DNA from 2 places in the Gracilibacillus caseinilyticus genome. Region 2 is predicted to be linked to the other one. Evidence: riboswitches for the same ligand, from Rfam matches in the RefSeq annotation. Region 2 holds a riboswitch; the other holds the start of a gene.
The links. Region 2 has a riboswitch for S-adenosylmethionine ahead of MUN88_RS00365 (5-methyltetrahydropteroyltriglutamate--homocysteine S-methyltransferase). Riboswitches for the same ligand answer to the same signal wherever they lie in the genome.
Positions count from the first base shown of each region.

Region 1: it holds a riboswitch for S-adenosylmethionine, as region 2 does, so the genes downstream of both, MUN88_RS13405 (inorganic phosphate transporter) here and MUN88_RS00365 (5-methyltetrahydropteroyltriglutamate--homocysteine S-methyltransferase) in region 2, are expected to answer to the same signal.

Region 1 is NZ_CP095072.1:2,850,211-2,853,631, forward strand. It holds gene MUN88_RS13395 (aminotransferase class I/II-fold pyridoxal phosphate-dependent enzyme) at 1-479, opposite strand, end outside; gene MUN88_RS13400 (methionine biosynthesis PLP-dependent protein) at 480-1,565, opposite strand; SAM riboswitch class I at 1,641-1,741, opposite strand; SAM riboswitch class I at 1,905-2,006, shown strand; gene MUN88_RS13405 (inorganic phosphate transporter) at 2,129-3,226, shown strand; gene cobA (uroporphyrinogen-III C-methyltransferase) at 3,186-3,421, shown strand, end outside.
Region 2 is NZ_CP095072.1:86,492-89,912, forward strand. It holds gene MUN88_RS00360 (HAD family hydrolase) at 1-650, opposite strand, end outside; SAM riboswitch class I at 1,721-1,822, shown strand; gene MUN88_RS00365 (5-methyltetrahydropteroyltriglutamate--homocysteine S-methyltransferase) at 1,905-3,008, shown strand; gene MUN88_RS00370 (SDR family NAD(P)-dependent oxidoreductase) at 3,021-3,421, shown strand, end outside.

The sequences.
Region 1 (3,421 bases), 1.7 Mb from region 2:
GCACGGATATCTGTTATTTGTAATAAAGGATTAGCAGGTGTTTCAATATAAATAACTTTAGTATTCGGCTGAATCGCTTCCTCCACCTCTGATAAGTTTGTCATATCGACAAAAGTATGTTCAATTGAAAATTGTGCTAACAATTTGGTGACAAATCGGAATGTACCACCATATACATCCTTACTGATGACAATATGATCTCCAGTTTCTAATAGCATAAATGCAGAAGATATAGCCGCCATTCCGGACGAAAAGGCAAAACCAGCAACCCCATTTTCCAACTTAGCAATCGTTGCTTCAAGCTGATCACGAGTTGGATTACCTGAGCGGCTATAATCATATGGGCCGAATTCATGTAACTCTTGCTGGTGGTAAGTAGAAGATACATAGATTGGTGGATTTACTGCTCCTGTATATTTCTCATGATAACCTTGCTGATTTCCTCCATGGGCTAATAATGTTTCTTTTTTATGTGTCATTTATTTCCCTCCTAATGCTTGATCTAGATCAGATTTAAGGTCTTCAATATTTTCAATTCCTACCGAAAAACGTAGTAATGTGTCGCTAATACCTCGACGTTCTAATTCATCTTTCGGGATATCAGCATGCGTCTGAGTTGTTGGATAGGTGATGAAGCTCTCCACACCTCCAAGACTCTCGGCAAAGGAAATGACTTTTAATTGTTCCAGAAACGGTGCAATTAGGCTATTATCAGTAACGCGAAAACTGATCATTGCTCCTTTTCCGGGGTATAAGACATCTCTCACTTTGTCATGTTCACGCAGAAAAGCTGCCAGAATCTGAGCGTTTTGCTGTTGGCGTTCTAATCGTAACGTCAAGGTTTTCATTCCTCTAATCAGTAACATACTATCCAATGGAGATAACACCGCTCCAATGGCATTATGTAAATAAAAAAGCTGCTCACCGAGCTCATGATCCTTGACAGCAACAAGTCCTGCTAAGACATCGTTATGGCCACCAAGGTACTTCGTTGCAGAATGTATGACAATATCTGCACCTTCCGTTAATGGCTGCTGCAGATATGGTGTATAGAACGTATTATCTACGATCAGCAAGGCATCATGCTTTTTGGCAATTGCCGCTATATACTGGATATCGATCTCCATTAACAATGGATTAGTCGGTGTTTCAATAAAGATTGCTTTCGTATTTGGGGTAATATGTCGTTCCACATTCTCCGGACTGACATATACTGGTGTAACTTGATAAGATTGCTGTAAGTGTTGAAATAAGCGGTAGCTGCCACCATAAATGTCTTCCGTTACGAGAATTTCGTCTCCATGTTTAAATAAGGAAAAGACTAATTGAATGGCAGCCATACCTGAAGAACAGGCAAATCCTTGCACACCTTTTTCTAATGAAGCGATTGCTTCTTCCACAATTTCCCGGGTAGGATTCGCTGTTCGCGTATAATCGTACCCGGTTGACTGTCCAAGCGTTGGATGCTGGTAAGCGGTAGATAAATAGATTGGTGCTTCTACTGCACCTGTTCGTGGATCTTTTCTGTTGCCAATTTGGGCAAGAATGGTTTCAATTTGATTCATATTATGTACATCCTTTCTATAAATAAAAAAAGAGGTCTTCGATAAGTAGAAGACCTCCTTTATGTCAGGCAGCATCTCTTATCTTTGGCAAAAACCATCTGGAATTAGCACCATACAATAGTTTGCTGGTTGCTGAGGTATCATCGGGCCAGTCCCTAAACCTCTCTTGATAAGATTATATTTTCATGGAAATTTAATACATTAATTGTACCTTATTTAGGAAGAAATTACAACAGTGATACAAAAAAATATTTTTATGGAACCCATTGACAATCCTTGTTCTATCTATTATAGTAAGTACAACACAAATTTAGTGGAAAATTATGAAAATAGTATAGCATCTTATCGAGAGAGAAGGAGGGAACTGGCCCTATGAATTCTCAGCAACAGGCTTTAAATGCACTGTGCTAAATCCAGCAGGTATAACTTGACAGATAAGTGGAACAGACTCCTACTTCATCGTCAAGTAGGATTTTTTATAGGTATTAATCCGAGTTTTCAGATGGGTAATAGTGTAATAGTATTAAAAATTGATAGACAATAGCTGAAAGTTGGGATGAAAGATGTTAACGTTCGTTGCGATTTTAGCTGCATGTTTGTTTGCCTTTAATATAGGAGCAAGTGGATCAGCAGCAAGTATGAGTATTGCTTATGGATCAAAAGTAATAAAAAAGCGAAAGCATGCATTATGGATTGCTGGAGCAGGTGCCATAACGGGGGCTGTTCTAGGAGGGGAGCATGTAACGAAGACGCTTGGTAAAGGAATAATTCCGGAATCGATATTGGATGTGAAAGTAGCCTGTATCATATTAGTCGTATCTGCTTTTACATTACTCATTACAAATTACATCGGCATCCCGCTATCGACTAGTGAAGTGACCGTAGGAGCTATTATTGGTGTTGGGATAAGCTATCAACAATTACATTTTCAAAACATATTAATGATCGTTTCTTTTTGGTTGATCGTTCCTTTAGCAGCTTTTCTGATTACATTGAGCTTAGAGAAAATTAGAAATAAATTTGCCAATCGTTTTACGATCCGGCCACCAGTAAAAGTATTAGCATGTTTATTGATTATAACTGGTGCGATTGAAGCGGTTGCTGCCGGTATGAATAATGTTGCAAATGCATTAGGCCCCTTGGTGGGAGCTGGTATTGCATCGATGGAAACGGGCTTGCCATTAATGGCGCTGGTGGTAGCGTTGGGAAGTATTTTTTTCGGGGGCAGAGTTATCGAAACCAATGCAAAAAAGATTACCTCCTTGTCACTTGGGAATGGTGTGGTAATTTCAGGAGCTACAGGTGGTCTTGTTGTCGCTGCTTCTTTACTTGGTGTCCCAATTCCGATGACACAGGTTACCACATCTGCGATTGTTGGTATCGGAGCGAGCAAAGATGTATCCTCGATTTGGAAGCAAAAGGTGATTCATCAAATTGCGAAAGTATGGGTTACCTCACCGATTGTCTCTCTTGTCATTTCCTTTATATTGACAGAGATTATCGTACAACAAAGTTTTGAACAGGTCGTATTAGTAGTATTATCGATCGTAGCAACTTATATTTTAGTTAGATACAGAGAAAAACCTGCAAAAGCAATTACAGGAAAAGGATGGGATCAACATGGGGAAAGTGTATTTAGTGGGAGCAGGACCAGGAGATGAAGAATTAATCACGGTAAAAGGTGTTCGAGCGATCAAGGAAGCAGATGTGATTCTGTATGATCGGCTTGTTAATCATTCATTATTAGATTATGCCAAGGCAGATGCTGAGCTGATTTTTTGTGGGAAAATGCCTCGGAAACATGGATTGATACAGGAGAAAATAAACGAGCAATTGATTTATCATGCTAAAAAAGG
Region 2 (3,421 bases):
TCACTGGCGATTGATAAGATTTCCTTTAAATCATCCACCGTCCAATCGGCAGAACAATTCTTCCATCCTTTATCCTTTTTCCAAATTGCTTGCATGCCTATACGCTGAGCGGCCAATACATCATTTTCCGGATGGTCCCCAACAAATACACCCTGTTGTGGCTGTACATGTAATTGCTGAAGTGCTTTTTGGAAAATACGAGGATCAGGCTTTTTCATTCCTTCCCACTCTGAAATCAGAATCGTATTAAAATATGGTTCGATTCCAAGTGCTTTTATATTGTCCATTTGGAACTGTCCTTTACCATTTGAAATCATCCCTAGTGCAAATCCTTTCTGTTTTAAAATCTCCAATGCTTCTTTCAAATGTGGAAAAGGTACACAGCTGAATTGGAATTGACTGATATAATCTTCAAGCAATGCTTCCCAGGAGAGACCTGTTATCTCAAATTCTTTGACCAGCTGTTGGTAGACTTTATCCTTCCAGACGTATCCTCTGTTGTCTAACTCGATAAATCGTGTAATATAGGAATCTTTGGATAGGTGATGTAACGAATCTAGTCTTTTGTATTGATTTGTTATAAAATGCTGGACGGAAGCATCCCTGTTTAATAATGTGCCATCTAAATCGAATAGAACTGCCTTGATCAATTTTAATTCCCCCCACTTTGTTTTTAAAAAAACCGGGAAAGCCCACCCGGTCCTAATTAACATAAATAATATACAACTACCTATAATATGGATTATGTCAACTAGCAGCTCTAAGCTATGTGATAGTTTTGAAATAATAAATCAGCTAGTATACCGCTCCGGCCAACCACTCCGCGTCCTGCGGGGCACGGCTGAAGCTAAATTTGTGAAGAAGACCGCTTCACAAAGTGGATCTTCAGCACCTGCATGTCCCGCGGGAGTCTACGTGGTTGGCCTACGCTCATGAATAGTTCTATAACTATTGCAGCAGGTAAAATATGGAGGACTATTTTCATGATTAATACCTTATTCTGATGACGTATAATGCCTAGCACCACTGCTTTTAGCTGTTCCAATCGTTGTAGTACTTCACTCAAGCGTAGGAAATATGCGGAGACTCCCGTGGGATCAGCGCGAGCTGAAGATCCACTTTGTCTGTGCCTGTGTCTGCTAGTATCGCTACGAAGTAAGCTTCCTCGGCACAAGGCAGCATGGAAGCAGTTCAAGTAGTAGCCTAGCTGAGGCCGTGCCCACAGGACGCGGAGCATATTTCCGGAGCTTTGCATAGCAGATAAATCATTTCAAAATTACCATACTGTAATACTGTTCCACTTTACATAATCCATATTATAAGAACCCATCTTCATGTTTAGCTTGATTACTTCTATGCCTGTACTTATATACTTTTACCTGGATGATACTTGTGCCTATGTTTATGAGTTCCTTATCCATTATTTGGGTGGTGAAAAAAGGAAAATAAAATATCAATCTATTGTCGCTTCTTCTCCAAATCTGCCAATCGACTGGCTCGTGTTAGAGGTATATCATAAATATGCGGATACTCTCTCCTTTTCATCCTGCCGTGATATAATTCGGCTCCTCGTGGTTACTTACCTTCATTGTACAGGGATCAGTTGTTTTTTTCCACAAGAAGGAAATTGACCTTCATGTATAATCTTAAAAATTTTTAACTTGACGTTTGTCGAATTTTAGGGTAAATTTAATCTTATTAATTTCATATTTTACGATAATTCTTATCAAGAGAGGTGGAGGGACTGGCCCTTTGAAGCCTCGGCAACAGCTGTTATTAGCATTGTGCCAATTCCAGAAGCGTTACGCTTAAAAGATAGGAAGAGTACTTGAACATTGTTTAATGACCTCTCCTTCTTGAAGGAGAGGTTTTTTATTTCGCACAAAACAATTAGGAGGAAATATATGATGACAATTTCTATTCACCCGCCATTTAAGGCAGACCATGTCGGTAGTCTCTTACGACCTGACAACTTACTTCAAGCACGAAAAGATTACAAAGCTGGTAACATCACTGCCCAGCAATTACATGACATCGAAACAAAAGAATTAAAGCGAATCGTCGACAAGCAAATAGAAGTTGGCCTTCAAGCAGTTACGGACGGAGAGTTCAGAAGAGATTGGTGGCACATAGATTTTCTTGAGCATCTGAACGGGATCGAAGGGTACGTCCCTAATCAAGGGTTCGATTTCGAAGACGAAGAAACAGACCCTTACAATGTTCGTAATATCGGTGAAATCTCATTTAATCCAGATCATCCATTTCTGCGAGACTTTAAAACGTTCAATAGTATAGTAGACGGGCGTGCAGTGGCTAAGCAAACGATCCCGAGTCCGAATCAATTATTATATGTAGGCATGAGAAACCCTGACATTTATCCAGATATCGAAGCGTATGCGGATGATATCGTGAATGCCTATCGAGATGCACTTGCTGCATTCTATGAAGCTGGCTGCCGCTATATTCAATTAGATGATGTATCGATCGCTGGTTTTGTCACAGAAAATGACTTTATTTACGACCATGCTTATTCCATGGATCAATTATTCGATCTGTCACTAAGAATGGTGAATCATGTATTAAATGATAAGCCGGAAGATCTTTATGTCACCACTCATTTATGCCGAGGAAACTATCGATCTACGCACGCTTTTTCCGGCGCCTATGATAAAATTGCACCTCGTTTATTTGCCGAGGAAAAAGTCGATGCCTTTTTCTTAGAATATGATGATGAGCGCTCAGGGACATTTGAACCGTTAAAGTATATTCCGGCTGGTGGACCTAATGTCGTGATCGGTATCTTTACTTCTAAAAAAGGAGAACTAGAAGATAAAGAAGAGATGAAAGCACGGATTGAGGAAGCAAGTCAATTTGTCCCAAAGTCACAACTGTGTATTAGTCCACAATGTGGATTCTCATCGACACATCATGGTAATAAATTGACAGAACAACAACAATGGGACAAGCTGAAATACGTGGTAGATATTGCAAAAGAAACGCTGAAATAATGGAGTGATCACATGTATGCGATGGATTTAACAAATAAAGTAGCCATTGTAACCGGAGGTATTAGCGGAATTGGAAAAGCGATAGTCGATGCATTTTTGGATTGTGGTGCTAAAGTGGCGGTAGCCGATATGGCACCACCTGCGATCACAGAGTCTGAACATCTCTTTTACCAGCAGGTTGATGTTTCCAATCAGAAACAAGTAACAGCCATGGTAGACAATGTCGCAGAGCACTTTGGCAAAATAGATATTCTCGTAAACAATGCTGGCATTTCAACGATGGATTACTTCGTAGATATCAAAGAACAGGACTGGGACAAAACAATGGATGTCAATGGCAAAGGTGTCTATATGTGCATGCAAACTGTCGCCAGGAAGTTACAACATCAAGGAGAGGGCGGTAAAATCATCAA